DNA from 2 places in the Agromyces mangrovi (ex Wang et al. 2018) genome. Region 1 is predicted to be linked to the other one. Evidence: riboswitches for the same ligand, from Rfam matches in the RefSeq annotation. Region 1 holds a riboswitch; the other holds the start of a gene.
What was found. Region 1 has a riboswitch for glycine ahead of gcvT (glycine cleavage system aminomethyltransferase GcvT). Riboswitches for the same ligand answer to the same signal wherever they lie in the genome.
Positions count from the first base shown of each region.

Region 2: linked by a shared signal. The riboswitch ahead of QUE38_RS04605 (L-serine ammonia-lyase) and the one ahead of gcvT (glycine cleavage system aminomethyltransferase GcvT) in region 1 are both predicted to bind glycine.

Region 1 covers NZ_AP027737.1:403,196-418,340, forward strand. Annotated here, with positions in the region: gene gcvP (aminomethyl-transferring glycine dehydrogenase) at 1-1,316, opposite strand, end outside; gene gcvH (glycine cleavage system protein GcvH) at 1,385-1,783, opposite strand; gene gcvT (glycine cleavage system aminomethyltransferase GcvT) at 1,879-3,027, opposite strand; glycine riboswitch at 3,080-3,171, opposite strand; glycine riboswitch at 3,173-3,259, opposite strand; gene QUE38_RS01890 (NUDIX hydrolase) at 3,421-4,194, shown strand; gene nadA (quinolinate synthase NadA) at 4,191-5,585, shown strand; gene nadB (L-aspartate oxidase) at 5,587-7,098, shown strand; gene nadC (carboxylating nicotinate-nucleotide diphosphorylase) at 7,095-7,958, shown strand; partial or broken gene QUE38_RS01910 (cysteine desulfurase family protein) at 7,955-9,099, shown strand; gene QUE38_RS01915 (hypothetical protein) at 9,096-9,269, shown strand; gene QUE38_RS01920 (DHA2 family efflux MFS transporter permease subunit) at 9,429-10,934, shown strand; gene QUE38_RS01925 (substrate-binding domain-containing protein) at 10,965-12,692, opposite strand; gene QUE38_RS01930 (nitroreductase family deazaflavin-dependent oxidoreductase) at 12,886-13,344, opposite strand; gene QUE38_RS01935 (hypothetical protein) at 13,446-14,099, shown strand; gene QUE38_RS01940 (Fpg/Nei family DNA glycosylase) at 14,148-15,008, opposite strand; gene QUE38_RS01945 (PadR family transcriptional regulator) at 15,129-15,145, shown strand, end outside.
Region 2 covers NZ_AP027737.1:963,299-978,443, forward strand. Annotated here, with positions in the region: gene QUE38_RS04605 (L-serine ammonia-lyase) at 74-1,426, opposite strand; glycine riboswitch at 1,572-1,655, opposite strand; glycine riboswitch at 1,659-1,757, opposite strand; gene QUE38_RS04610 (DNA/RNA non-specific endonuclease) at 1,817-2,644, opposite strand; gene QUE38_RS04615 (GTP pyrophosphokinase) at 2,659-3,486, opposite strand; gene QUE38_RS04620 (DMT family transporter) at 3,635-4,606, shown strand; gene QUE38_RS04625 (alpha/beta hydrolase) at 4,569-5,300, opposite strand; gene pip (prolyl aminopeptidase) at 5,297-6,274, opposite strand; gene QUE38_RS04635 (DUF427 domain-containing protein) at 6,344-6,838, shown strand; gene QUE38_RS04640 (malate dehydrogenase) at 6,879-7,886, shown strand; gene QUE38_RS04645 (HPP family protein) at 7,912-8,085, shown strand; gene QUE38_RS04650 (acyl-CoA dehydrogenase family protein) at 8,147-10,222, opposite strand; gene QUE38_RS04655 (hypothetical protein) at 10,382-10,612, opposite strand; gene QUE38_RS04660 (hypothetical protein) at 10,561-10,770, opposite strand; gene QUE38_RS04665 (hypothetical protein) at 10,782-11,216, opposite strand; gene recQ (DNA helicase RecQ) at 11,263-13,281, opposite strand; gene QUE38_RS04675 (copper resistance CopC family protein) at 13,373-13,981, opposite strand; gene QUE38_RS04680 (YcnI family copper-binding membrane protein) at 13,978-14,694, opposite strand; gene QUE38_RS04685 (hypothetical protein) at 14,774-15,145, opposite strand, start outside.

The sequences.
Region 1 (15,145 bases):
GTGCGCTCGAGTGCAGCCGGGATCGCGGTGCCCTCCAGCGCGATCGAACCGCGCTCCTCGGGCCCGCCGAAGGCGCGCGTCACGAGGTGCAGCTCGTCGAACGTGGTGGTCTCGTCGACCGAGACCTGCACGGTCGCCTCGTCGGCGGCCCACAGGTGCACGCCCAGCTCGCGGGCGCGCTCGACCACTCGGTCGGCGGTGCCCGGCACGACCACGCGGATCGTGTCGAAGTAGGCGTCGTGCACGACCGTCTGGCCGAGGTCGGCGAGCAAGTCGGCGAGCAGGTGCCCCATTCCCGCGGTGCGGGCCGCGATCGCTCGCAGGCCGCGCGGGCCGTGGTACACCGCGTACATCGACGCCATCACGGCCAGCAGCACCTGCGCAGTGCAGATGTTCGACGTCGCCTTCTCGCGACGGATGTGCTGCTCGCGCGCCTGGAGGCTGAGCCGGTAGGCCGGATGCCCCGCGGCATCCTGCGACACCCCCACGAGTCGCCCGGGCAGCTGGCGCTCGAGCCCCTTCCGCACGGCCATGTAGCCCGCGTGCGGACCGCCGAAGCCCATCGGAACGCCGAAGCGCTGCGAGGTGCCGACCGCGACATCGGCGCCGAGCTCGCCGGGCGGGGTGACGAGCGTCATCGCGAGCAGGTCGGCTGCGGCGACGGCGATGCCGCCGCCCGCGTGCACGGCCTCGAACACGGCCGTCGGGTCCCAGATGCGGCCGGACGCACCGGGGTACTGCACGAACGCGCCGAAGCACTCCCCCAGCTCGGACGGGTCGGTGTCGGCAAGCGGCAGCTCGGCGAGCTCGATGCCCACGGCCTCGGCGCGCGAGCGCAGCAGCGCGAGCGTCTGCGGCAGCGCGTCGGCGTCGACCACGAAGCGGCTCGTCTTCGCCTTCGATGCGCGGCGGGCCAGCAGCATCCCCTCGACCACCGCCGTGCCCTCGTCGAGCATCGACGCGTTGGCCGTGTCGAGCCCGGTGAGGTCGGCGACCATGGTCTGGAAGTTCAGCATCGCCTCGAGGCGGCCCTGCGAGATCTCCGGCTGGTACGGCGTGTACGCGGTGTACCAGGACGGGTTCTCGAGCACGTTGCGCTGGATCACGGCCGGGGTGATCGTGCCGAAGTAGCCGAGGCCGATCATCGACGTGCGCACGGTGTTCTCGTCGGCGAGCGCCCGCAGCTCGGCGAGCGCCCGCAGCTCGGTCGCCGCCTCGGGGATCGACGAGGAGATGACCTCGCGCATCTGGATCGCACTCGGAACGGCCGCGTCGACGAGCGCGTCGAGCGAGTCGTAGCCGAGGGTCGCCAGCATGAGGCGCTGGTCGTCGCGGGTGGTGCCGATGTGCCGGCGCCCGAAGGCGTCGAGGTCGTACGTGTCGCTCACTCGCCCGTGACCTCGCGGTACTGCTCGAGGCTCAGCAGGTCGCCGGGGATCTCCGCGACCGTGACCTTGATCAGCCATCCGTCGCCGAACGGGTCGCTGTTGAGCAGCTCGGGCTCGGAGACCGCACGCTCGTTGACCTCGGTGACCGTGCCGTCGACCGGCGAGATCAGCTCGCCCACCGACTTGGTCGACTCGATCTCGCCCACGACCTCGCCCGCGGCGACGGCCGTGCCGACCTCGGGCAGCTCGAGGAAGACCACGTCGCCGAGCTTGTCGGCCGCGTAGGCGGTGATGCCCACCACCACACCGCCGGCGTCGACGCCCTCGGCGGGGTCCTCGTCGATCAGCACCCACTCGTGGTCGCTGGTGTACTTCAGGTCGTTCAGGTCGGTCATGGGGTTCCCCTCGGGTGATGGTTCGCGGTGCTCGTGCGGTGCGGTGCGGTGCGGTTCGTGGTGGCTGGCGATGGCGGATGCCGGTGGGCGACGCCTTACTTCTCGCGGCGGTAGAACGGCAGGTCGACGACGGATGCGGCGATGCGCGTGCCGCGCACGTCGACGTACAGGGTGGTGCCCGTCGCCGCGTGGCGCGGGGCCACGTAGGCCATGGCGATCGGGTGGCCGAGCGTGGGCGACAGCGCGCCGCTCGTGATCACGCCGACCTCGGAGGCATCCGCCCCATCGCCGTCGAAGAGCGCGTACCCCGCGCGGCCCGCGCGGCGGCCCTCGCTCGCGAGTCCGACCAGCACCGGGGCATCCGCCGCCGGCCCCTCCTCGCTCGCGGCGCGGCCGACGAAGTCGACCTCCTTGCCGAGCGCGACGACGCGGCCGAGCCCCGCCTGGGCCGGGAAGGTGTCGCGCGTGAGCTCGTGGCCGTACAGCGGCATGCCCGCCTCGAGGCGCAGCGTGTCGCGGCTCGCGAGGCCCGCGGGCACGAGGCCGTGCGGTTCGCCCGTCTCTGCGAGCGCCTCCCAGAGGGCGGGCGCCTGGTCGGGCGAGACGTAGAGCTCGAAGCCGTCCTCGCCCGTGTAGCCGGTGCGGGCGACGAGCACGGGCTGCTCGGCGTACTCGGCCGCGACCGCGCGGTAGTACTTCATGCCCGTGACGGCATGCACGAAGTCGTCGTGGTCGTTGCCGTCGCCCTGGATGCCGAAGCCGGGCGTGTTCGTGAGGATCTCGAGGGCCTTCGGCCCCTGCACGGCGATGAGCGCCATGTCGTCGGACTCGTCGAACACCTCGCAGTCGAACGGCGCGGTGCGGGCGCGCAGTTCGTCGGCGACGTGCTCGGCGTTGGCCGCATTGGCGACGACGAGGTAGCGGTCGGCACCCGTGCGGTAGACGACGAGGTCGTCGATCACGCCGCCGTGGCGGGCGAGCAGCAGGGTGTACTTCGCCTGGCCCTCGACGCTGGCCGAGAGCTTCCCGGCGAGCGCGTAGTCGAGCGCGCGGTCGGCCTCGGGGCCGACGACCACGATCTCGCCCATATGCGAGAGGTCGAACAGGCCGGCTGCGGTGCGCACCGCCCTGTGCTCGGCGAGGTCCGACGAGTAGCGCACGGGCATCTGCCAGCCCGCGAAGTCGGTGAAGGTCGCGCCGGCGGCGCGGTGGATCGCATCGAGGGGGCTCAGGCGTTCGGTCATGGAGTTCTCCTGTCGTCGCACGGCGCGCGCGGCATGCTGCCGCGGTCGAGAACTCCCCTCTGTCATGTGCCTGAGAGTTTCACGGCCCCGTGGGGTCGCTTTCACCGTGGGCGGGATGCTCATGGCATCCGCTTTTCAGAGCGGCCTGCTCGCTGCGGTCTGTGACCTGAGAGATTGGCGGGGAGGCTTGCTCCTTCGGTGCCGGCCCAGCCGGCTCTCCCGCAACGCGTCGATGGCCCGATATGCGATTGTGCGCACAGCCTACCAACCGAACCCGCGAATCCCCCGCACGCATCTCGCGTGGTCGCGGGCGCGGGCGGTTTGGTGTTCGGGTCAGGGTGACACTAAGATGGCTGGAGCTTCGAGTCAGAGTGACACTTAGGGGTGGGGCGGATGCCGCTGGAGCCTGCGCGCACGCACGACGCACGCCTCGCCGTGTCGACGGTGATCTTCGCGCTGCGCCGCGACGAGGCATCCGGCCTGCCCTCGCTCTGGATCCCCCTCGTGCGCCGCACGCGCGATCCGTACCTCGACGACTGGGCACTGCCCGGCGGCTGGCTGCCCGACGACGAGGAGCTGTCGGATGCCGCGGCCAGGACGCTCGGCGAGACCACCGGCCTCTCCCCCAAGTACCTCGAACAGCTCTACACGTTCGGCGCGCTCGGGCGCTCGCCCGGCGGCCGTGTCGTGTCGGTCGTGTACTGGGCGCTCGTGCAGTCGGACGAGGCCGAGCGCGCCACGACCGACGAGAACGTGCGCTGGTGCGCCGCCGACTCGCTCGGTCGCCTCGCCTTCGACCACAACCGCATCGTCGAGTACGCGCTCTGGCGCCTCCGCACGAAGATGGAGTACGCGCGCATCGCGCACGCGTTCCTCGGCGACACCTTCACCCTCGCGCAGCTGCGCGAGGTGCACGAGGCCGTGCTGCAGCGTCGGCTCGACCCCGCCAACTTCCGTCGCACGATGGAAGCGTCCGGCACGCTCGTCGACACCGGCGAGCGCCTGTCGGGCACCCCGCACCGGCCGCCGAAGCTCTACCGCTACGACGCCTCGATCGACCTGGCCGACGCCGGGCCGCTCGCCAGAACCCGCGCGCTCGGCAACGGCGCGCACCCCGATCGGGACGCAACCGACCCGATCCTGCCCCACCCGAGGATGAGAGCATGACCATCGCAACGCCCCCCGCCCGCGACGAGGCACAGGTCCGTCGCGCGGCATCCGTCGACCGCAGCATCCGGCTCATCCAGACCGGCGCGACGACCGGCGAGACCTGCACGCCCGAGCTCGCGAAGGGCCCCTGGGAGTTCGACCGCGGGCCGATCGGCTACGGCCCCGGGTCCTCGATGGGCGACGTGATCCCGACCGGCTCGCCCCGCCAGGGCGACCTGCCGGAGTCGTACCGCACCGCGTCGCAGGACGAGCTGCACGAGCGCATCGAAGCCGCGAAGGCCACGCTCGGCGACCGCGTCGTCGTGCTCGGCCACTTCTACCAGCGCGACGAGGTCGTGCGGCACGCCGACTTCGTGGGCGACTCGTTCCAGCTCGCGAACGCCGCCAAGGCGAAGCCCGAGGCCGAGGCGATCGTGTTCTGCGGCGTGCACTTCATGGCCGAGACCGCCGACATGCTCTCGGGCGCCCACCAGGACGTCATTCTGCCGAACCTCGCCGCCGGCTGCTCGATGGCCGACATGGCCGACCTCGACTCCGTCATGGAGTGCTGGGAGGAGCTCGAAGAGGTCTACGGCACCGAGCCCGACGCCGACGGCCGCGTGCCGGTCATCCCGGTCACGTACATGAACTCGTCGGCGGCGCTCAAGGGCTTCTGCGGCGAGCGCGGCGGCATCGTCTGCACCTCGTCGAACGCCGAGACGGTGCTCGAGTGGGCGTTCGAGCGCGGGCAGCGCGTGCTGTTCTTCCCCGACCAGCACCTCGGCCGCAACACGGCGAAGGCGATGGGCGTGCCGCTCGAGCAGATGCCGATGTGGAACCCGCGCAAGCCGCTCGGCGGCTCGACCGAGGACGAGCTGCAGGATGCCCGGGTCATCCTCTGGCACGGCTTCTGCTCGGTGCACAAGCGCTTCACCGTCGACCAGATCGAGACCGCGCGCGCGGAGCACCCGGGCGTGCAGGTGATCGTGCACCCCGAGTGCCCGATGCCGGTCGTCGACTCGGCCGACGGCTACGGCTCGACCGACTTCATCGTGAAGGCGATCCAGGCGGCGCCGGCCGGCTCGAGCTTCGCCATCGGCACCGAGATCAACCTCGTGCAGCGCCTCGCCGCCGAGCACCCCGAGCACGAGATCTTCTGCCTCGACCCCGTGGTGTGCCCGTGCTCGACGATGTACCGCATCCACCCGGGCTACCTGGCGTGGGTGCTCGAGGAGCTCGTCGAGGGGCGCACGGTGAACCCCATCACGGTGCCCGACGAGGTGGCGGGCCACGCGCGGGTGGCACTCGAGCGGATGCTGGCGGCCAAGCCGCCCGCCGGCGCCGTCGCGAAGGCGGGCACGCGCGTCTCCGACGCCATCGCGGCGCCCACCCCCGGCGCACGGGGCTGACATGGCCGCCGTCGTGGTCGTCGGCAGCGGGCTCGCGGGCCTGCTCGCGGCCGTGCGCGCCGCCGACGCGGGGCACCGCGTGACCGTGGTCACCAAGGGCCCGCTCGACGAGGGCAGCACGCGCTACGCGCAGGGCGGCATCGCCGCCGCGCTGTTCGCCGACGACTCGGTCGACGCGCACGTGCTCGACACGCTGCGCGCGGGCGCCGGGCACTGCGACCCCGCCGCCGTGCGCGTGCTGTGCGAGGAGGGGCCGGCGCGCGTGCGCGACCTGATCCGGTTCGGCGCCCGGTTCGACCGCGACGAGTCCGGGCTGGCACGCGGGCTCGAGGCGGCGCACTCGCGTGCGCGCGTGGTGCACGCGGGCGGCGACGCGACCGGCGCGGAGCTCATGCGGGCGCTCGTGGCGACCGTGCGATCGCGCGCCGTCGAGCTGGTCGAGCACGCGATGCTCGCCGACGTGCTCACCTGCCGGGGCCGCGCCTGCGGCGTACGCCTCCTGATCGACGGCCAGCTCGTCGACCGCCCGGCCGACGCCGTGGTGCTCGCCACGGGCGGCACCGGGCAGCTCTTCGGCCGCACCACGAACCCCGCGGTCGCGACCGGCGACGGCGTGGCCGCGGCGTGGCGGGCGGGCGCCCGGGTCGCCGACCTCGAGTTCACGCAGTTCCATCCGACCGCGCTCGCGACCCCTGGCGCCCCGCTGATCTCCGAGGCCGTGCGCGGCGAGGGGGCGGTGCTGCGGGATGCCTCCGGCGAGCGCTTCATGCCGTCGCGGCATCCGCTCGCCGAGCTCGCGCCGCGCGACGTCGTGGCCCGCGAGGTCGCCGCGGCCATGCGACGCCATGACGCCGCACCCGCGTACCTGGACGCGACCGCGCTCGGCGGCGCGTTCCTCGCCCGGCGCTTCCCCGGCATCTATGCGGCAACGCGCGCAGCCGGGTTCGACTGGTCGCGCGAGCCCGTGCCGGTCACGCCCGCCGCGCACTACGCGATGGGCGGCATCGCGACCGACCTCTGGGGGCGCACGAGCGTGCCCGGCCTCTTCGCGGTCGGCGAGTGCGCGCGCACCGGCGTGCACGGCGCCAACCGCCTCGCATCGAACTCGCTGCTCGAGGCGGCCGTGTTCGCCGATCGCGCCGCGCGGGTGCTCGACGCGCCGTTCCCGGCCGCGCACGGGGTCGTGCGCGCGCGGCAGGACGCCCCGGGCCCAGCCCTCGCCACCCGCGCTGCCGGCGAGCCGTTCTCTCGCGCTGCGCTCCAGGACCTGATGTGGACCCGTGCGGGCCTCGAGCGCTCGGGCGACGGCCTGGCCGAGGCATCCGCCCGGCTCGACGAGTGGACCGCCGACCCGGCGCCCACCGTCTCAGCCATCGAGGATGCGAACCTGCTGCTGCTCGCCCGCCTCACGGTCGACGCCGCGCTCGCCCGCCGCGAGTCGCGCGGCGCGCACCACCGACTCGACCACCCCGACCGCGATCCCGCGCTCGGCGCGCTCCCGGAGGCCGCATGACCGCCCTCACGCCCGCACAGCTCGACCGCATCGTGCAGGCCGCGCTCGACGAGGACGCCCCGTGGGGCGACCTCACCTCCGAGACGCTCATCCCCGCCACGGCGCAGGCGCGCGCCGACCTCGTCGCCCGCGAGCCCGGCGTGATGAGCGGCGCCGCGGTCTTCGCGGCCGCGTTCCGCCTCGTCGACCCGCGCATCGCGGTCGAGCAGGTCGTGCCCGACGGCGACCGCTTCGCCGCGGGCGACCGGCTCGCGAGCGTCGCCGGCCCGGCGCGGGCGGTGCTGCGCGCCGAGCGCATCGGCCTGAACTTCACCCAGCGCATGTCGGGCATCGCGACCCTCACCGCGAGCTACGTCGACGCCGTCGCCGGCACCCGGGCGCGCATCGTCGACACCCGCAAGACCACGCCGGGCCTGCGCGTGCTCGAGCGGCAGGCGGTGCGCGACGGCGGAGGCCGCAACCACCGGTTCTCGCTGTCGGACGCGGTCATGGCGAAGGACAACCACCTCGCCGTGCTCACGGCCGACGGCACGAGCGTGACCGATGCCCTGCTGGCGGTACGCGAGCGGATGCCCCACACGGCGCACCTCGAGGTCGAGGTCGACCGCCTCGACCAGGTCGAGGACGTGCTCGCGGCGGGCGTCGACACGATCATGCTCGACAACTTCTCGCTCGACGACCTGCGCGCGGGCGTCGCGCTCGTGGACGGGCGCGCGGTCGTCGAGGCGAGCGGCGGAGTGAACCTCGACACGGTGAGCGCGATCGCGGCGACGGGTGTCGACGTCATCTCGGTCGGCGCGCTCACGCACAGCGTGCGCTCGCTCGACCTCGGTCTCGACGTGGTGGTCGGCGGGCCGTGATCTACCTCGACCACGCCGCCACGACCCCGGTGCGCCGCGAGGCGCTCGAGGCGATGTGGCCGTACCTGACCGGCGAGTTCGGCAATCCATCGAGCCACCACCGCGTGGGCGAGGCCGCGGCGGCGGCCCTGGCCGACGCACGCGCCGCGGTCGCGCGGGTGCTCGGCTGCCGCCCCGGCGAGGTCACCTTCACGTCGGGCGGCACCGAGGCCGACAACCTCGCGGTCAAGGGCATCGCGCTCGGCGCTCCGCGCGGACGGCACGTGGTCACCACTCCCATCGAGCACGAGGCCGTGCTCGAGTCGGTCGACTTCCTCGCGCGCGTGCACGGCTTCGAGGTCACCATGCTGGCGGTCGACGCGGGCGGCCGGGTCTCCCCGACCAGCTCGCCGAGGTGCTGCGCGATGACACGACGCTCGTGAGCGTGCAGCTGGCGAACAACGAGATCGGCACGGTGCAGCCCGTCGCCGAACTCGCGGCCGTCGCGCACGCGCGCGGCGTGCCGATGCACACCGACGCCGTGCAGGCGGCCGGCTGGCTGCCGCTCGACCTCGGCGCGCTCGGCGTCGACGCGCTCTCGCTCTCGGGCCACAAGGTCGGCGCGCCGAAGGGCTCCGGCGTGCTCGCGGCGAGGGGGCGGATGCCACTGGAGCCCGTGCTCCACGGCGGCGGCCAGGAGCGGGGCCGGCGCTCGGGCACCGAGAACGTGGCCGGCGCCGTCGCGCTCGCGACCGCGTTGCGTCTCGCGGAGGACGAGCGGGAGGAGGCTGCGGCACGCGTCGCCGCCGCCCGCGACGCGCTCGTCGCGCGCGTGCTCGCTGACGTGCCGTCCGCACGCCTCACGGGCGACGCCGAGCACCGGCTGCCCGGCACGGCATCGTTCGTGTTCCCCGGAACGAGCGGCGAGGCGGTGCTGCTCGAGCTCGAGCAGCGCGGTGTCGTGGGCTCGAGCGGGTCGGCCTGCGCGGCCGGCAGCGACGAGCCGTCGCACGTGCTGACCGCGATCGGGCTGCCGGCCGAGATCGCGCAGACCGCCGTGCGGTTCACGCTCGGGCGGGACGCGGACGCCGAGGACGTTGCCGCTGCGGCGGCATCCGTCGCTTCGGCCGTGTCGGCGGTGGGCGGTATCGTGTCGGCATGAGCGATTCGACTCCGACCACCGGCGACGACCAGCGCGACGCCGAGGCCCGCGCCGCACACGAGCGCGAGGTCGAGGAGCGCCTCACCGACGAGCTCGCCCCCGAGGAGCAGCTCCTCAAGGGCTGGCTGCCCGAGGCGTCGCCGACCGACGGGCCCGCGCCGGCCCCGTAGCCCCTTCCCGCGGCCGCTCGGCCGTACGCACGCTGCGCGACGACGCGCGCCGTTCGTCCCATTCCGGGAATAGCCGTCCGCTCTCGACGGTTGCCCGGCTGTATTCGCTTCGCCGACCCCGGACCCGGCCGTGCCCGGTCCGCAGTGAGGAACCACCCCGTGACCGACCGCTCCACCCGACTCGACCCTGCCGCAGGGACCGGCTCCACGCCGACGGCGGACGCGGTTCGGGCCGCGCGCGACTCGCGCGTCATCTGGCTGCTGCTCGCGGCCTCGTTCGTCGTGATCCTCAACGAGACGATCATGGGCGTCGCGATCCCGCACCTGCAGACCGACCTCGGCATCACGGTGCAGGCGGCGCAGTGGCTGACCACGGCGTTCATGCTGACCATGGCCGTGGTGATCCCGATCACCGGGTTCCTGCTGCAGCGCTTCCACACCCGGCCGGTGTTCATCGCCGCGATGAGCCTGTTCTCGACCGGCACGCTGATCGCGGCCCTGGCCCCCGGCTACGAGGTGCTGCTCGGCGCCCGCGTGGTGCAGGCGACCGGCACCGCGATCATGATGCCGCTGCTCATGACCACGCTCATGACCCTCGTCGCTCCGAAGGACCGCGGTCGCATCATGGGCCGCGTCTCGACCGTCATCTCGGTCGCGCCGGCGATCGGCCCGACCATCTCGGGCCTCATCCTCAGCTACCTCTCGTGGCGGTGGATGTTCTGGATCGTGCTGCCGATCGCGGTGGCGATGCTGCTCATCGGCATCCGCCGGGTCGAGAACGTGACCGAGCCGCGCGTCGTGCCGATCGACGTGTTCTCGGTCGTGCTCTCGGCGTTCGGGTTCGGCGGCATCGTGTTCGGCCTCAGCCAGATCGGCGGCGCGGCCGAGTCCGGCGGCGAGGCCGGCGGCAACGCGACCACCATGTGGATCTCGCTCGCGGTCGGCGCGGTGGGCCTCGCGGCCTTCATCCTGCGCCAGGTGATCCTGCAGCGGAGCGACCGGGCCCTGCTCGACCTGCGCACGTTCCGCTCGCGCAACTTCTCGATCTCGATCGGCCTGATGGCGATCATGATGCTGACCCTGTTCGGCACGATCATCCTGCTCCCGATCTACATGCAGAGCGTGATCGGCTTCGATGCGCTGCTCGCCGGGCTCCTGCTGCTGCCGGGCGGGCTCGTCATGGGCCTCGCGGCGCCGACCGTCGGGCGCCTGTTCGACCGGTACGGCCCGACCGTGCTGCTCGTGCCGGGCAGCGTGATCGTGAGCGCCGTGCTCTGGTTCCTGGCGCTCTTCGCGACCGAGACGACCCCCGCCTGGGTGGTGCTCGCCGCGCACGTGACGCTGAGCCTCGGCCTCGCGTTCATGTTCACGCCGTTGTTCACTGCGGCGCTCGCGTCGGTCGAGCCGAAGCTCTACTCGCACGGCAGCGCGATCGTCGGCACGGTGCAGCAGGTCGCCGGGGCCGCCGGCACCGCCTTGTTCGTGACGGTGATGGCGGCGCAGAACGCTGCCCTGCAGGCGCCTGCGGTGACGGATGCCGCCGCGGCGGCCGGCGGCGTGCGCGCCGCGTTCCTCGTGGGCGCCGTGCTCTCGCTGTTCGCGATCGTCGGTTCAGCGCTGGTGCGTCGCCCGGCGGACATGCCGGCGGGCGTCGTCGGGCACTGAGCGGGCGCCCGACGCGGCCCGGCTCGCGGCTCAGCCGCAGTCGGGTCGGCAGGTGCGCTGCGAGAGCGCGGTGACGAGCACGTCGCCGAGGTCCTCGGGTTCGGTCGCCGAGTAGGCGGCACCGCCGGTGGCGTTGGCGATGCGGGTCATCGCCTCGAAGTCGGTGTCGGGTCCGAACCCGATCATGATCACCGGAACGGGCTGCAGCGGATCCTGCAGCTCCTCGAGCTCGGCGAGCAGCGTGTCGAGGTCGATGCCGTTCGCGTCCTCGTTGCGACCGTCGGTGATGAGCAGCACGGAGTTGACGCGTTCGGGGTCGTAGGTCTCGGTCACGCGCTGCACCGCGGCGAGCGTGGTGTCGTATAGGCCGGTCGCACCGCCCAGTCGCTCGGGCAGCGAGGCGATGATGCCCGCGATCTGCTGCAGGTGCGCGGCGTCGGCGAGCGGACCGATCGGGGCGAGCTCCTCGTAGTCGAGGTCGCCGTTGCGGGCGGTCGAGAACGCCCAGACGCCCATCTGCACCTCGCCCGAGAACTTCTGCATGGCGCCGAGTGCGGCCTGCTGGAAGATGTCGATGCGGCGCAGCCCGTTGCCGGCCGGGTCGAGCATCGACCCGGAGACGTCGATGACGGCGAGCATGCGGCCGCGGAGCGTCAGCACGCCCCACTGGCGCAGCAGCGCGACCTGGTCGGCGCCCGCGGGCGCCGCGAAGGTCGCCACCGGCTCGGCCACGACGCCCGGGGCGTCGAGCTCGCCGGAGCCGTCTGCCGTGCGGAACCCGTGCGCGGCGAGCACGTCGGCCGCGTCGGAGATGGCCCGTTCGAGGTCGGTCAGCAGTTCGGCGCGCGTCGGCGGGGTCCACGCGTCCGGATCCGCCTGATCGGCGTCGGCCGCCGCGTCCTCGGTCGTGTCGGCGGCATCCGACTCGGCATCGTCGGACCCGTCGGCCGCCGCGGGCAGCCGGACGAACGGATACGTCATCGCGGGCGTGCCCTCGGCCGGGTACACGGCGACGAGCTGCTCCATCGGCTCGTCGGCGTTGTAGTCGGCCACGGCCTGCTCGGTGACGATGGCCATGGTCGGCTCGGCGGCTGCGACCGTGGCTCCGAAGGCGGCATCCGTCGACGCCGGGATGGTCTTGCCGAGCTCGATCATCGCGCCGGCGAGCTGGGTCGGGTCGTCGGGGTCGGCGATGCCGGCCAGGGATGCGAGGGCCGCGAGGCTCGACGCCGAACCCTCGGGGTCGGGCAGCAGCATCCGCGTGCCGCCGGTGAACAGCGTGCCCCACCCCGGCGCCGCCTCGCCGAGCGACGCCGCCTGCTCGGCCGGCGTCGCGAAGACGACGGGGGTGGATGCCACGTCGAGGCCCACCGACACGGCCGGCGCGGGCCTGCCGAGCGAGGTCGCCGTCGCCGTCATGCGGTCGACCCACGCACCCGAGCTCGGGATCCACACGTCAGCGGGGTCTCCCGTGCCGGTGGCCACGACCGCCGCCGTGTCGGCCGACTCCTGAGCGCGCACGGTCGTAAGTGCACACCCATCGGATGCCTCGTCGAACGTCTCGGCGACAGCCGAGACGACCGGGGCGATGGTCGGGTCCGCGACGATGACGAGCTCGGTCGGCTCGTCGCATCCGTCGGGCTCGGCGGCGAACATCGAGCCGCTGAGCAGCGGGTCGAGCATGCCCGTCGCCCACGCGGCACCCGCCCCGCCGACGAAGAGGAGCGCGACGAGAGCTGCGGTGATCCCCACGAGCATCGGTCGGCGTGGTTGCTTCGCCGGCGCAACGCTGTGACGGCCCACGCTCACTCCAATGCCCACCGGGCACTGCGGCGGCACCGGTGACTCGTTCGCTTCGTTCGGGTCCGCGCCTGGGGGGCACGGATTCCAACAGTGTAGGCGACTCTCCGAGCGCCGGAACTGGAGCTCCCCTACAAGGGTGGAGAGATCCTCAGCGCCGCTCGCGCTCGGCGAGCCGGAGGCGCACGATCGGGATCTCGGGGTCGTCCTCCCCCGTGGCATCCCGCATCATCTGCTGCAGCGCCGCCCACGCCTTCGGATACCGCTCCGCATAGCGGGCCAGCACCTCGGCACCACCCTCCGCGTCGAGCAGGTCGGCCTCGGCGGGCCGGCGACGGATGCGACCGGTGCTGACGTGGCACGACGGGTCGGCGCGCAGGTTGCGGTACCACTGCGACCTCGGGCCGAAGCCCGACGCGACGAACACGGTGCGCTCGTCGGGCCGGTCGACCACCTCGAGCACGACGAACCGCGGTTCGCCCGAGGTGCGGCCGGTGTGCTCGAGCATCATGAAGCGGCGTCCGAGCAGCACCCCCAGCCCGGCCCGGTACAGCGGGATCGGCAGGCGGACCACCCAGCGGGTGCGGATCAGCTTCGCGGCGAGGCTCACCGTGCGCATGATGGCGCACGCAGGGCGTGCGCGCAAGGGCATTGCACCGCGCCTCCGCGGGGACTTGGCTGTGTGGTCGAACCTCACGAAGGAGGACCCACGTGGACACCACCACGCTCATCTGGATCATCGTCGGAGTCGTCGCCGTCATCGCGGTCGTCGTCGCCGTCGTGCTGCTCACCGCCGGCAAGCGCCGCCAGGCTCGCCTCGAGGCCGACCGGCGCAAGGCCGCCGAGCTCCGCGCCGAGGCCGACGAGGCCGACCGGCAGGCGCGGGAGCGCGAGGCGTCCGCGGCGCAGGCCCGTGCGGAGGCCGCGCGGTCGCAGGCCGAGGCGGAGGAGGCGCAGGCGCGCGCCCAGCAGGCTCGCCTCGACGCCGAGGAGCGCGCCCGTGAGAGCGAGGAGCGGCAGGCCGAGGCGGCCGAGGCGCGCTCCTCCACCGACGAGACGCGGCGGAAGGCCGATGAGATCGATCCGGACCGGCGCAGCGCCAAGGAGGCCGAGCAGGTCGACGAGCAGCGCACCGAGGAGACGAGCGCCGAGGAGCGCCGCGTCGAGGAGCCCCGGGCGAACGAGCCTCGCGCCGACGAGACCGGTGCCGAGGAGACGAGCGCCGAGGAGCACCACGAGGCCCACGCCGCCGGGCGTCACGCGGCGGATGACCCGTCGGCCGCGCCGAACGACGGCCGCACCGACGCCGACCGCGCCGCGCACGAGCGCGACGCGAGCTCGGAGCGGGCACGCCCCACGGCGTGACCGACGGCGGCGGATGCCGGACCACGCGAGTCACCGGCATCCGTCGCCCTACTTCAGCAGGCGCGACATGCGGCGGTCGGCGAGCAGCTTGCCGCCGGTCTGGCAGGTCGGGCAGTACTGCATCGAGCGGTCGGCGAAGTGCACGTCGCGCACGGTGTCGCCGCACACCGGGCACGTCTCGCCGCCGCGCGCGTGGACGCGCATGCCCTGGCGCTTCGCGTCCTTGAGCTCGGCGGCCGGTCGCCCCTCGGCCGCCTCGACCGCACCGCGGAGCGTGTCGCGAAGCGCGTCGTAGAGCCGAGCGACCTCCTCGTCGTCGAGCGATGCGGCGAGCGCGTACGGCGACATCTTCGCCACGTGCAGCACCTCATCGGAGTAGGCGTTGCCGACGCCCGCGATGAGCGACTGCTCGCGCAGCACGCCCTTGATCTGGGTGCGGCGGCCCGAGAGGATTCCGGCGAACACCTCGAGCGTGAAGTCGTCGCCCAGCGGCTCGGGCCCGAGGGAGGCGATGCCGGGCACCTCGGCCGCGTCGCGCACGACGTACACCGCGAGCGACTTCTTCGTGCCCGCCTCGGTGAGGTCGAACCCCGAGCCGTCGTCGAATCCGACGCGCATCGCGATGGGCGACTTGCCGGGCCGGATGCGGCTGGCGGGGAGCTGCTCGTACCAGCGCAGCCAGCCCGCGCGGGCGAGGTGCGCGACGAGGTGGACGCCGTCGACGTCGAGGTCGAGCCACTTCCCGTGCCGTGCCGCGCCCGTGACGGTGCGCCCGACGAGCTCGGTCAACGGCGGGTCGAAGGTCTTGAGCGCGGAGAACGAGGTCATGAGGGCCGAGCGGATGCTGCGCCCGACCGTCCGCCCGCGCAGGAACCCCACCAGCGCGTCGACCTCGGGCAGTTCCGGCATGCCGACAGTCAACCAGTCGCATTCGCGCGCATCCACCCTTGCGCGCGCATCACCACAGGTATATCGTGAGACGATATAGCGACCCACGAGTGATCTGCTCGCGAGCGACGGACGGAGACCATGACCGACACCCAGCC
Region 2 (15,145 bases), 560 kb from region 1:
AAGCCCGGGTTCGCCCGGGCTTCTTCGCGTTTCCGGCTGCGTGTGCCCGGAGCATCCGCTCGCTGCGAGCCCCTCAGCACTCGATGACGTTCACGGCGAGGCCGCCGAGCGAGGTCTCCTTGTACTTGCGCTTCATGTCGGCACCGGTCTCGCGCATGGTCGCGATCGCCTGGTCGAGCGAGACGTGATGCGAGCCGTCGCCGTGCATCGCGATGCGGGCGGCGTTGATGGCCTTGCTGCTCGCGATGGCGTTGCGCTCGATGCAGGGGATCTGCACGAGCCCGCCGACCGGGTCGCAGGTGAGGCCCAGGTGGTGCTCGATGCCGATCTCGGCCGCGTTCTCGACCTGCTCGGGCGTGCCGCCGAGGAGCGCGCACAGGCCGGCCGCGGCCATCGAGCACGCCGAGCCGACCTCGCCCTGGCAGCCGACCTCGGCGCCCGAGATGGAGGCGTTGCGCTTGCACAGGATGCCGATCGCCGCCGCGGTCAGCAGGAACCGCACGACCGCGTCGTCGTCGAGCTCGCGCACGAACCGGTCGGCGTAGTGCAGCACGGCCGGCACGATGCCCGCCGCGCCGTTCGTGGGGGCGGTGACGACGCGGCCGCCGGCGGCGTTCTCCTCGTTCACCGCGAGCGCGTAGAGGTTCACCCAGTCCATGGCGCGCATGGCGTCGCCGTCGTCCGCCGTGGCGTCGAGCTTCCGGAACAGGCCCGGGGCGCGGCGACGCACGCGCAGCGATCCCGGCAGCAGCTCGTCGTCGCTCGTGCAGCCGTTCTCGACGCACTCGCGCATGACCCGCCAGATGCGCAGCAATTCGGTGCGCGTCTCCGTCTCGGGCCGCCACGCGGCCTCGTTCGCGAGCATGACGCCGGCGATGTCGATCCGTTCGCGGCGGCAGTGGTCGAGCAGCTCGGCCGCACTCGCGAACGGGAAGGGCAGGACCGGGACCTGCTCGAAGACGGCCGGATGCCCGTTCAGGTCGTCCGCCACGAATCCGCCGCCGACCGAGTAGTACGTCGCCGTGCGCACGCTCGCGCCGCGCGCGTCGAACGCCTCGAACGTCATGCCGTTCGGGTGGCCTGGCAGGCGCTTTCGCAGGTGGAGCACGACGTCCTCGGCCGGGTGGAACGGGATCTCGCGGATGTCGCCGAGGCGGAGCGCGCCCTCCTCGGCGACGCGGGCCACGCGTGCACCGACGTCCGAGGTGTCGACCGTCTCCGGGTGCTCGCCGAGCAGGCCAAGGACGACCGCGGCATCCGACCCGTGCCCCTTGCCCGTCGCGCCGAGCGACCCGTACAGCTCGACCCGCACCCGGCCCACGTCGCCGAGGCGCCCGTCGGCAGCGAGCGCGTCGACGAACCGGCGCGCTGCGCGCATGGGCCCGACCGTGTGCGACGACGACGGGCCGATGCCGATCGAGAACATGTCGAGGGCGCTCAGCACGGTGCGCACCCGGCGATGAGGGGTGCGGATGCCCGTGGCATCCGCTCGGGTGCTGTGCACGTGGTGCAGGTCATCGGAACTCCCAGGTCGTGGTCGGCGCGTGCCGACGTCGGGTGGTTCCTCCCCGCTCTGTCGACGACCTGAGAGATTCGTGCGGCTCGCGCCGCCTTGCCCCGTCGGTGAGCCGGCCGCGGCCTGCTGCTTTCCAGAGTTCCCTGTCGTGACGGTGCGGGTGCCTGAGAGATTCCCGGGGAGGGACTTGCTCCTACGGCGCCGCCCGGCGGACCCGGGCGAGCTCTCCCGCCACGATGCGGGTGTTCAGTTGCTGGTCGTCACGCTAACACGGCGTGCCGCCGGTGCCCGGGCCGCTGCTCATGCGAGCACGACATCGTCGAACGACTCGAGGCGGATGCGGCGGGGCCGGAGTGCCTGCGCGCCGAGCACGTCGGCCGCCACGAGGTCGCCGAGGTCGACCCCCGCCACCGCGGCCACGTCGGCGACCGGCACCTGGAACGTGCGGAACGGGCCGAGCGGCGGCACCACGTCGCCGACGAGGCCCATCCGCCGCGCGAGCTCGTCGGCGTTCAGCTGCGGCGTCTGGTCGAGCAGGAAGGCCGCCGAGACGAGCGCCTCGCCCGAGACCCAGGCGACGACCTTCCAGAACGACAGCGGCACGCGGATGCCCCGGTACTCCGGGTCGGTCCGGCGCAGCACCGGCGCGGTGAACACGCTGATGCGGGCATCCGTCGCCTCGGCGAAGGCGAGCACGTGGTCCTCGAGGCCGAGCCAGAGCTCGCGCGACTGGTTGAAGCCGCTCGCCTGCGGGGCCGCGTTCGGGTAGGTGAACGTGTCGGCGTTCGCCTGCGCGGCGACCTCGGGCGCGCCCCAGACCGGGTCGCGCCGGCGCACGAGGTGACCACGGTCCAAGTCGTTGCGCAGGTACACCTCGGGGCCGGCCTGCGCCGACGCGGGCACGCGGTCGTCGAGCCGCCAGTCGTCGTCGCGGGGCAGGTCCAGCAGCAACGAGCCGTCGACGTTCACGCCCGTCACGGCGGCGAACCGGCGCACGGTGTCGAGCAGCACGCTGAAGTGCGTCGAGTCGAGCACGACGTGCCGCCCCGGCGGGGCATCCGTCACGTGCGGCAGCGGCACGGCGGTACCGAGGAAGCCCTCGTCGTAGCCCGCGCCGATCTCCCCCATCGCCCGCGCCCGCCTCAGACCCGTCGGGTGCGCAGCCGGTAGTCGTGCAGCGCGCGCACCGCGTGGTCGCCCGGCTGCACGTCGGCGAGCGCCTGGCCCGCGGCATCCGGCACCGGCTCCTCGGGCACGACCTGGGCGACCGCGCCCGTCGCACCCGAGCCGTGCACCTCGTGGTGCAGCCGCTCCATGTCGGCGTCGAGCTGCGCGGCCGTCACCGCGGCCTGCTTGAGCCCGTCGAGCAGCTCGGCGGGCACCTGCGCGTCGTACTTGTAGTAGATCTTGTGCTCGAGGCTGGCCCAGAAATCCATCGCGATGGTGCGGAACTGCACCTCGACCAGCACCGGCACGATGCCGTCGGAGAGGAAGATGGGCACCTCGATGATGGCGTGCAGGCTCTGGTAGCCGTTGTCCTTGGGCTCGGCGATGTAGTCCTTCACGCGCACGACCCGCACGTCGGACTGGCTGGTCAGCACGTCGAAGACGCGGTACACGTCGGAGACGAAGCTGCACGTCACGCGCACGCCGGCGATGTCGGTGATCTGCTCGCGGATGGCCTCGAAGCTCGGCTCGACGCCCTTGCGCTGTATCTTCTCGACGATCGAGTCGGCCGACTTCAGCCGGCTCGAGATGTGCTCGATCGGGTTGCCGCGGTCGGAGGCGGCGAAGTCCTCGCGCAGGATCGACAGCTTCGTGACGATCTCGTCGATGCCGAACTTGTAGCGCTGGAGGAAGCGCACGAACTCGTCCTGCAGCGCGCGCAGGGCCTGGAGCCCCTGGTCGTCGACGCCGTCGAACGCGGCTGCGGCACTGTCGAGGTCGGGTCCCGGGGTCGTTGGGGTCACGCGACGAACCTACGGGGGCTGTCTCTGGATCCGCTGTGCACACGCGATGAACCGTCGTGATAGGGCGACGGATGCCCCTGGGCCGGCCCGCGACCACGAGCCCGTCACACGCGCAGGCGCCCGCCCCGCGCGTGCGAGACTGAGCGCCATGCGTGCAGTCCTCGCCGTGCTCGCGGCGGCCGTGTGCTTCGGCACCACCGGCACGGCGCAGGCCCTCGGGCCGGAGGCCGATCCGCTCTCGCTGGGCGCGGCCCGCATCCTCATCGGCGGCGGCGCACTCGCGCTGATCGCCCTCGTGCTGGCCCGCCGCCGGCCGCGCGACCACGACGCGCTCGTGCCCGAGATGCCCGTACTCGACGGCGCGCCCACCGGTTCCGCGCCGACGACCGACGCGCGCCGCGCGCGCCTCGTCTCGGCGGCCATCGTCGTCGCCGGCGCCATCGGCGTGCTCGCCTACCAGCCCGCGTTCTTCGCGGGCACCGAGCGCAACGGCGTCGCGGTCGGCACGGTCGTGGCCCTCGGCTCGGCCCCCGTGCTCACGGGGCTGCTCGAGTGGGCGTTCCGCGGACACCGGCCGTCGGGCCACTGGGCGCTCTCGACCGTCGTGGCGACCGCGGGCATCGCGACCCTCGGACTCGCGAGCGGCGACGCCGAGCACGCGATCGACCCGCTCGGCCTCGCCGCCTCGCTCGGCGCGGGGCTGTCGTATGCGGTCTACGCGCTCGCGAGCAAGGGCCTGCTCGAGCGGAACTGGTCGGGGTCGGGAGCGATGGGCGCGATCTTCGGGTCGGCCGCGGTGGTGAGCCTGCCGCTGCTGCTCGCGACGGATGCCTCGTGGCTCGCCACTCCCGACGGGCTCGTGATGGGCCTCTGGCTGGGCCTCGTCACCACGACCCTCGCGTACCTGCTCTTCGCGGCCGGCCTCCGGCACCTCACCGCCGCGACCGTCTCGACGCTCACGCTCGCCGAGCCGCTGACGGCGACCCTGCTCGGGTTGTTCGTGCTCGGCGAGCGACTGCCCGTGGGCGCCGCGATCGGGCTCGCGGTGCTCGCCGCGGGGCTCACGATCCTGGCGCTGCCGGTCAGGCGCCGAGCAGTGCGGCCTCCAGCGCCGCGGTGATCGCTTCGAGCGACTCGTCGCGCGGCATCGTCGACTCGCCGTCGCCCGGCTGCACACCGTAGTCGCCGAAGTCGGCGTGGTTGGCGCCCTCGAGCTCGACGAACACCGCGTCGTCGGGCAGGAGGTGGGCATTGCCGGTGACGTCGTCGGGCGTGGTCAGCCCGTCGTTCGAGCCACTGATGCTGAGCACCTCGAGGCCCGAGTCGGCCAGGTCGTTCGCGCAGTAGCTGCCGAAGAGCACGAGCCCCGAGGCATCCGATTCGGGGTCGCCTGCGAGCATGCAGGCGCGCACGCCGCCGAGCGAGTGCCCGCCGACCCACCACTCGTCGACGTCCGGCGCCGCCGCCGTGAACGCGTCGAGGCTGCGGAAGTCGAAGAAGGCGAGGTTCAGGGTCGGCTTCGTGATGACGACCGTGGCGCCGGCGTCCACGACGCCGGAGAGCACGCGCAGGTAGGCGTACGGGTCGACCTTCGCGCCGGGGATGAACACCAGCCCGGTGCCCGATCCGCCGTCGACCGGCTGCATGACGACCGAGTCGGGCGTCGAGGTGATCTCGATCGCGGGGTCGCGCCACGCCTCGAGCGCAGCCTCGCGCTCGCCCTGGAAGACGGTCTGTGTCCACATCACGAACCCCAGCACGAGCAGCAGGAGCACCGCGACCGCCGCGGCGATCCAGCCGAGCGCACGCCTCATCCGCGGTGCTCGCCGGGTGCGCGCGCGAAACGGTCGGTGGCCTCGATCATCGCGTCCAGGATGCCCGGCTCGTCGAACGCGTGGCCGGCGTCGGGGATGATGCGGAGGTCGGCCTCGGGCCACGCGAGGTGGAGGTCCCACGCCGTCATCACCGGGGTGCAGATGTCGTAGCGTCCCTGCACGATGACGGCGGGAATGCTGCGCAGGCGCTCGGCGTCGCGGATGAGCTGCCCCTCCTCCCACCAGCCGCCGTGGCGGAAGTAGTGGTTCTCGATGCGCGCGAACGCCGTGGCGTACTCGGGCTCGGTGAACTTCGCGATGGTCTCCTGCTGCGGCAGCAGCGTGATGGTCGACGACTCCCACCGCGACCAGGCGATCGCCGCGGGCTGGTGCACCGACGGGTTCGGGTCGTCGAGGAGGCGCCCGTAGGCGGCGATCATGCGGTGCCGCTCGCGCTCGGGCACCTGCTCGACGAAGTCCTCCCAGAGATCGGGGAAGATCGCCGACGCCCCGCCCTCGTAGAACCACTCGAGCTCGGATCTCCGCAGCGTGAACACGCCCCGCAGCACGATCTCGGTCACGCGGTCGGGGTGCGTCTCGCAGTACGCGAGGGCGAGCGCGCTGCCCCACGACCCGCCGAGCACCTGCCAGCGGTCGATGCCGAGATGCTCGCGCAGCTTCTCGATGTCGGCGACCAGGTGCCAGGTCGTGTTGACGCTGAGGTCGGCTTCGGGCTCGCTCGCGTGCGGGATGCTGAGGCCGCAGCCGCGCTGGTCGAACAGCACGATGCGGTAGCGCTCGGGGTCGAACAGGCGCCGGTGCGCCGGGCTCGTGCCCCCGCCGGGCCCGCCGTGCAGGAACACCACGGGCTTGCCGTCGCGGTTGCCGGACACCTCCCAGTAGATGTGCTGTCCGTCCCCCACGTCGAGCATGCCGGTCTCGAGCGGCTCGATCTCCGGATACATCTCGCGCATGCTTCACGATATCCGCCGATCGGATGCGGCATGCGGCCGCCGTCCAGCGAGTCGTCGTACGTTCGGGCCATGCGACCCACCCGCGACACCCCCGAACCCGGCCAGGAGTCCGTCTGGGACTACCCACGACCGCCCGCGATCGACGCCTCCGGCGAGCGCGTCGAGATCGTGCTCGGCGGCGTGACCGTGGTCTCGACGCGCGACACGATTCGCGTGCTCGAGACGAGCCATCCGCCGACCTACTACCTGCCGATCGCGGCCTTCGCAGCGGGGGCGCTGCGACCCGCGGCGGGCAGCTCCTACTGCGAGTTCAAGGGCGGCGCACGCTACTTCGACGTGCTCGGCGGCGACGCGGTGGCCGAGCGGGCCGCGTGGAACTACCCGACGCCGACACCGGGATTCGAGGTGCTCGCCGACCGGGTCGCGGTGTACCCCGGCCGCATGGACGCGTGCACCGTCGACGGCGAGCTCGTGCGCCCGCAGCCCGGCGGCTTCTACGGCGGCTGGATCACCGATCGGGTCGCCGGCCCGTTCAAGGGCGCGCCCGGCACCATGGGCTGGTGAGGGCACCGGGCGTTCACCGGGCGGATGTAGGCTCGCGCACATGAGCGGCACACCGGTCACGATCACGATCACCGGCGCCGGGGGGCAGATCGGCTACGCACTGCTCTTCCGCATCGCCTCGGGCGCGATGCTCGGCCCCGACACGCGCGTGCGGCTGCGGCTGCTCGAGATCCCGCAGGGGCTCGGCGCGGCCGAGGGCGCGGCGCTCGAACTGCAGGACGGCGCCTTCCCGCTCCTCGACTCGGTCGACGTGACGGATGACGCGGGCCGCGCGTTCGACGGCGCGAATCTGGGGCTGCTGGTCGGCGCCCGCCCGCGCGGGCCCGGCATGGAGCGCGCCGACCTGCTCGAGGCGAACGGCGGCATCTTCGGCCCGCAGGGCGCGGCCATCAACGCCGGCGCCGCCGACGACGTGCGCATCGTCGTCGTCGGAAACCCGGCGAACACCAACGCGCTCATCGCCGCCGCGCACGCGCCCGACGTGCCCCGCGACCGCTTCACCGCGCTCACCCGGCTCGACCACAACCGCGCGCTCGGGCAGCTCTCCGAGGCGCTCGACGCACCGGTCGCCGACATCTCGCGCGTGGCGATCTGGGGCAACCACTCGGCGTCGCAGTTCCCCGACGTGTCCCACGCGACCGTGCGCGGGCGCCCGGTGCCCGAGGTGCTCGACGAGCAGATGGGCGCGGATGCCGCGCGCACCTGGCTCTCGGACGTGTTCATCCCGCGCGTTGCCCAGCGCGGCGCCGAGATCATCCGGGTGCGCGGGTCGAGCTCGGTGGCATCCGCCGCCTCGGCCACCATCGACCACGTGCGCGACTGGGTGCACGGCACCGACGGTGCGTGGACGAGCGCGGCCGTCGTCTCGACGGGCGAGTACGGCGTGCCCGAGGGGCTCGTCTGCTCGTACCCCGTGACCGCCGCCGACGGCACCTGGCACGTCGTGCCAGGGCTCGAGCCCGACCCGTTCGCCGCCCAACGCATCGCCGCGTCGGTCGAGGAGCTCGTGGCCGAGCGCGATGCGGTGCGGGCCCTCGGCCTGCTCTGAACGACCGCTCGTCTAGGCTCGTCGCGTGGCCACGCAACCCTCCCCCGCAGCACGACGCAAGCAGATGATCGCCGGCATCGTCGTCGGGTTGATCGTCGGCGTCGTGATCAGCCTCGTGAGCGGGTTCTGGCTGTGGCTCGCCGCCGGCGCGGCCGTGGGGCTCGCGAGCGGTGCGCTGCTGAAGCCCCCGGCCCAGTAGTCCGCGAACGGCGAGGGCCGACCCGCTCGGCGGCTCGGCCCTGCGTACGTGCCAGACGGCGCTACTTCTTCGACTTCTCCGGCACCGGCGCGGTGCCAGACGCGCGCTGCGCCTCGAAGTAGGCGCGCGCCTCGTCCTGCCGCTTCGCCTCGGCACCGGTCGCGATGCTCGCGCGCAGGTGCTCGGGCTCGAAGCCGAACGCGTCGACCAGGTCGAGCGCGTGCGGGCGCAGGCGCGCGATCAGGCGGTCGACGTAGGCCGTGACGGCCTGGGCGCGCTGCGGCGAGAGGCGGCCGTGGATGAGGTACCACGACATGTGCTTCTCGAGCAGCCCGAGGCCGAACAGGTCGCGCAGCCAGGTCAGCACCTGCTTCGTGCCCTCGTGCTCGGTCTGCTCGAGGCCGCGCGTGAACGCCTCCCACTGCAGCAGCTCGGCGTGCGCGCGCGCCGCCTCGATGAGCTCGTTCTGGTTCGCGTTGAACAGCGCCGCCGACTCGACCTTCGAGAGCTTGCGCGCGTCGCGCAGGCGACCGGCGATCTCCTCGACCATGGTCTCGACGCGGTCGGTGAGCAGGCCGCGCTGCGTGTCGGGGTCGCGCAGGTCCTTGACCGAGCGGGCGGTCGAGCCGAAGTCGCTCACGGTCTGGGCGATGCGGCGCAGGCCGCTGCCGTGGAGCGCGCGGTCGGCCGCCTGCGACACCACGTAGCGTGCCAGCGCCCCGGCGTCGGCACCCGCGAACTTCTTCGAGTAGTCGGTGAGCAGGCGCTTGGCGACCAGCTGCAGCAGCACGTTGTTGTCGCCCTCGAACGTGACGTAGATGTCGAGGTCCTGGCGCAGGCCGACGAGGCGGTTCTCGGCGAGGAAGCCGGCGCCGCCGCAGGCCTCGCGCGCCTCCTGCAGGGTGTCGAGCGCGTGCCAGGTCGACAGCGGCTTGAGCGCCGCGGCGAGGGTCTCGAGGTCCTGGCGGTCCTCGTCGGTGTCGGCCTTGCCGCTGAACACCGCGTCGAACTTCACGAGGAACTCGTCGTGCGCGAAGACCTGCGCGTACGTGGTCGCGAGACGCGGCAGCAGGCGGCGCTGGTGCCGCCCGTAATCGAGGAGCACCTCCTCCTCGGTGTCGCTCGCCGCGTTGAACTGGCGACGCTCGCTGCCGTAGCGGATCGCGATCGCGAGGGCCATGGCCGACGCGGTCGTGGCGGCGCCGTCGAGCGAGACGCGTCCCTGCACGAGCGTGCCGAGCATGGTGAAGAAGCGGCGGCCCGGGCTCTCGATCGGGCTGGAGTACGTGCCGTCGGCCGCCACGTCGCCGTAGCGGTTCAGCAGGTTCACGCGCGGCACGCGCACGCCCGAGAAGTGCAGGCGCCCGTTGTCGATGCCGTTGAGGCCGCCCTTCAGGCCGTCGTCCTCGCCGCCGATGCCGTCGAGGAACGCGCCCTCGTCGTCGCGCAGGTGCACGTAGAACGCGTGCACGCCGTGGTTCACGCCCTTCGTGACGAGCTGCGCGAACACGACCGCGTCCTTGCCGTGCAGCGCCGCGTTGCCGAGGTAGTCCTTCCACGCGCCGCGGAACGGCGTGTCGATGACGAACTCCTCGGTGTCGGGGTCGTAGGTCGCGGTCGTGGCGATGGAGGCGACGTCGGAGCCGTGCCCGGTCTCGGTCATCGCGAACGCGCCCGGCACGTCGAGGGTCATGATGCCCGGCAGGAACGTCTCGTGGTGGTACTCCGTGCCGAGGTGCAGCACCGCCGCACCGAACAGGCCCCACTGCACGCCCGACTTGATCTGCAGGCTCGGGTCGGCGAGCACGAGCTCCTCGAACGCGGCGATGTTGCCGCCCGCGTCCTCCTGGCCGCCGAGCGACTTCGGGAACGCCCGATTCACGTGCCCGTTCGCGACGAGGTAGTGCAGCTGTCCGAGCACCCGCTCGCGGTGCTCCGCCATCGACTGCCCGTCGATGCGCTGCACCTCGGGGCGCTTCGCGACCTCGCGCGACGAGAGGCGGATGTCGGCCCAGGTGCCGAGGAGCTGCCGGCCGAGCGCGGCGATGTCGATGCTCGGCTCGGGCTGGGTCGCATCCTCACGCTGCTCGATCGTGGGCTGCGCGTCGGTGTCGGGGCGAACGGCGGTGTCTGCCATGCGATGTCCTCTCTGCACGGATATTCGAGCATCACGGTAGGTCTCTCACAATCAACCGCCAACCGACCTGTGCAGATGCCACAATCGGGCGACGCGTCGGGCGCCGCGTCGATTGTGCGCTCCCCACATGCGCCACCGGCAGGCGGGTGGCCGCGGGCCTCAGCGCCGGAAGTACGCGTTCGCCTTCGGCGAGAACAGCAGCGCGAGGATCAGCACGCCGAACGCGATGCTGAAGTACTCGGCGATGGCGGTCGGCGTCGCCACGATGACCCACACCGACCCCGCGATGGAGAGCACCTCGACGATCGTGACCACGATGCGGGCGACCCGGCTGCCGCTCAACAGGCCCGCCGCGACCGCGATCGCCACGACGCCGATGATGATCGACACGATCGCGACGGTCGTGAGCGCCGCTCCCCGCCGGCGGCCTCGGCCAGGTCGGGGTCGGTGCCGAAGAGCAGCACGAGCGCGCCCGCGAGCACGTCGAAGAAGCCGCCGATCCAGGTGAGGATGGCGACGAACGTGACGCCGCCGGGTCGCCTGGCCACGGTGCCCACGCTCAGTCGACGGTCGGCTCGGCGGGCGCGAGGCCGCGGAAGTAGCGGTTCGAGTCGGGCATCCAGAGCAGGGTGATCGCCGCGATCGCCACGAGCGCGCTGAGGATCTCGCCGGCGACGCCCGCGGGGTTCATGACGCCGATCACGATCGACGCCATGGCGCTCAGCACCTCGAGCACGGTCACCGCGATGCGCGAGACGGGGTTGCCGCGCAGCAGCCCGATCGCGGCGACGATCACGATGACGCCGAGGAGCAGCGAGACGGTGGATGCCGCGATCAGCGCCCCGGTGCCGCCGAACTGGTCCGCGAACTCGGGGTCGGAGGCGGCGGTGAACAGCAGGATCGCCGCGAGGATGTCGATCGCGGCGCCGATCCAGACGAGGAACGCCACGATGGTGACGCCCAGCGGTCGCTTCGGTCCGAACTGCTCTGCCATGTGCGCTCCCCCGTCGCGTGCTCTCGGGGCGATCCTAGCGACCCGCTCAGGCGGCGGCCACGACCTTCAACAGGGCTTCGCCGTACGACTCCCGCTTCTTGGCCCCGATGCCGGTGATGCCGTCGAGCTCGGCGATGGTGCCGGGGCGCGCCTGCGCGACCGCGCGCAGCGTCGCGTCGCCGAACACGATGTAGGCCGGCACGCCCTGGGTGCGGGCCTCCTCGGCGCGCCAGGCGCGCAGCGCCTCGAAGAGCTCGACCTGTGCCGGCTCGAGGTCGGCTGCCGCGGGCGCGGCGGCGCGCGAGCGCCGGGCGGGACGGTCGGGCTCGGTGCGCAGCGAGACCGTGCGCGCGCCCGAGAGCACGTCGGCCGAGGCATCCGTCAGCCCCAGCGTGCCGTACTCGCCCTGGGCCGCGACGAGGCCCTGCGCGAGCAGCTGGCGCACGACACCGCGCCACTGCTGGTCGCCGAGGTCGTCGCCGATGCCGTAGGTGGCGAGCTTTTCGTGGCCGTACTGGCGCACGCGCGCGGTGTCGTTGCCGCGGAGGATGTCGATGAGGTGCCCCGCGCCGAAGCGCTGGCGCCGCTCGCGCTCGAGGCGCACGATCGTCGAGAGCAGCTTCTGCGCGGGCACCGTGCCGTCCCACGACTCCGGCGGGTTCAGGCACGTGTCGCAGTTGCCGCACGGAGTGCTCTGCTCGCCGAAGTAGCCGAGCAGGTTCTGGCGGCGGCACGAGACGGTCTCGCAGAGCGCGAGCATCGCGTCGAGGTGCTGCTGCATGCGTCGGCGGTGGGCGAGGTCGCCCGGGCTCTCGTCGATCATGCGCCGCTGCTGCACGACGTCCTGCAGGCCGTACGCGAGCCACGCCGTCGCGGGCTCGCCGTCGCGGCCGGCACGGCCGGTCTCCTGGTAGTACCCCTCGACCGACTTCGGCAGGTCGACGTGGGCGACGAAGCGCACGTCGGGCTTGTCGATGCCCATGCCGAACGCGATGGTCGCGACGACCACGACGCCGTCCTCCTGCTGGAACCGCCGCTGCGTCTCGGCGCGCTGCTCGGGCGGCAGCCCCGCGTGGTACGGCAGTGCGCGCACGCCGTGCTGCTCGAGGTACGCGGCGAGCTTCTCGGTGCTGGCGCGCGAGAGCGCGTAGACGATGCCCGAGACCGGGGCGCCCGTGGCATCGACGCCCTCGCGGCGGATGAAGTCGAGCAGCTGCTGCCGCACCTGCTGCTTCGACTCGATGCGGTACTGGATGTTCGGCCGGTCGAAGCTCGACACGAAGTGCCGCGCCTCGCCGAGCGAGAGCCGCTCGGTGAGCTCGCGGTGCGTGGCCTCGGTGGCCGTCGCGGTGAGCGCGATGCGCGGCACGTCGGGCCAGTGCTCGGCGAGCTCGGCGAGGGCCAGGTAGTCGGGGCGGAAGTCGTGGCCCCACTGCGACACGCAGTGCGCCTCGTCGATGGCGAACAGCGCGATGGTGCCCTGCTCGAGCAGGCGCTTCGCGGCTTCCGTGTTCAGCCGCTCGGGCGCGATGTAGAGCAGGTCGAGCTCGCCCGCGCGGTACGCGCGCTCGACCTCGCGCCGCTCGTCGGGCGACTGCGAGGAGTTGAGGTACGCGGCGCGCACGCCGTTGCGCACGAGCGCGTCGACCTGATCGTGCATGAGCGCGATGAGGGGCGACACCACGACGCCCGTGCCGGGCCGGAGGAGCGCGGGCACCTGGTAGCAGAGGCTCTTGCCCGCACCCGTCGGCATGAGCACGACGGCGTCGCCGCCGCCCGCCACGTGGGCGATGACCTCGGCCTGGTGGCCGCGGAACTCGTCGTACCCGAAGACGGCGTGCAGCGCCTCGATCGCGTCGTCGAAGCGTGCGGGCGCGGTGGCCGAGACCGGGGCGGGGGCGGGCACGGATGCCGCGGGCCCGGCGGGCTGCGCGAACCCGCCGCCGCCCGGCACGGCCGTCTCCCACGCGAGCTCGGGCGGGGGCGACTCGCCGTCCTCGGGCGGAGGGACGGCGTCGGGGTCCCACCAGTCGTCGTCGGGTTCCGGCGCGGAGTTCCAGGTCACCCGACGAGCCTAACGAGGCCCGGCGACGGGCGGGCGATCGCGTCGAACGATCACCCGCACCGTCGCTGGGCAACGTGTGGAGGAGTCGGCGTCAGTCGGGCTTCCGGCGGGTCAGCAGCAGCGTCACGCCGACGGCTGCGCCGATCGCGAGCACGGCACCGCCGATCCAGAGCGCCTCCTCGGGCACGAGCGGTGCGCCCTCGTCGGAGGCCGACTCGGAGGCATCCGTCTCCTCATCGGCGTTCGACGTGCCGCACACGAAGTCGGCGTCGCTGCCCGTGCCGAGCTCGACGCCCGCGGCGGGCGCCCAGGTGAACCCGAACTCGCCCGAGATGGGGTGCCCGTCGGTCGAGACGGCCTGCCAGGCCACCTCGTAGGCGCCCGGCTCGCCGAGGAGCGCCTCGAGCTCGACACTCGCGCCGACGACGGTGCCGCAGCCGTCGCCGTAGTGCAGCCCATCCGGTCCGACCACCTGCACGATGCCCCCGTTGCCGAGGTCGAGCAGGTCGTCGTTCGTGGTGATCGAGATCGTGCCCGGCTGCTCGGTCACGGTCGAGTCGGGCTCGGGGTTCCACGCGACCGGGAAGTTGTGTGCGGCCGCGGGCATCGCCGGAAGCAGGGCCAGGGCGAGCGCCGCGGCCGCGCCGAGCAGGCCGCCGACGGTGCGGCGGCCGGCTCGACGCGGCGAGGCGGAGGTCACTGCTTCGCGGCTCCGCGACGGGCGGTCACCGCGAGCACGATGCCCACGGCGCCGACGACCAGGCCGCCGATGCCGAGCACCCGGGCGAGGACGTCGGTCTCGGAGGCATCCGATGCCTCGCTCGCCTCGGTGCTCTCGGCGTGCGCCTCGTCGGAGTGCTCCTCGTCGGCGCTGTCATCGGTCGTACCGTGCCCGTGCGCGTCCCCGGTCGACTCGGTCACGGTGATGAACGGAGCGGGGCTGGCGGGCTCCTCCTCGCCCTCGGCGGCGACCTCGACCCACGCGGTCTCGCCCTCCTCGCACGCCTGCACGACCGGGAAGACCAGGTCGGTGCCGGCCGCGTCCTCGGCGATGCGCACCTGCAGTTCGACGGTGTCGCGGAACCCGTCGGGGAGCGGCTCGACGGCCGTGTAGACGACCTGCGAGACACGGTCGTCGTCGGTCACGGTCTCGACGTCCCACGTGGCGCTCACGGTCGGTGCGACCGACGCGACCCCCTCGGGGATGTCGATGGCGAGCGACGTGGTGGGCGAGCCCTCGCAGCCGTGTGCGACCGAGAAGGTCATCACGGCGTACGAGCCGGCGGCGGTGCCGCTGGGCGTGACGGTCACGTGGGCGTTCGCGGCGAGCGGGGCCGCCAGCGCGAGGAGGGCGCCGCCGCCGAGGGCGGCAGCGGCGAGTGAGGTGGTGCGGATGGTGGTGCGGATGGTCATGTGCGTCCTGTTCGAAAGCGCGCGCCGATTCGCCGACCCGGCGTCGGCGCGGAATGTGGTGTGGGTGGCGTGGTCGCGACTAGGCGACGGATGCCACGGGCGGACCACGGTGCCGCAGGGCGGAGAGGACGACCAGGCGCGGCCTGGCGACGGGGCGGTGCCAGGTGCGGATCGAGACGCGCGGAGCGTCGATCGGCAGCGTGGCCGGGATGCGCAGGAGGGGCCGGAGCACCGTACGGGCGGCGCGTGCGAGGGCGGCGAACGCGAGGTCGCCGCGCTGGAGCGCCACGACGGTCAGCACCGCGGCGAACGCGTGCGAGGCGAGCATCACCGGGGAGGCGTCGAGCGAGCTGACGCCGAGTCCGCCGAGCGCGGCATCGAACACCGCCGCGTCGACGGGCGCGTGGCCCGCGTGCGCGCGGGTGGGCTGCGGGGCCGCTCCGGCCGGCGC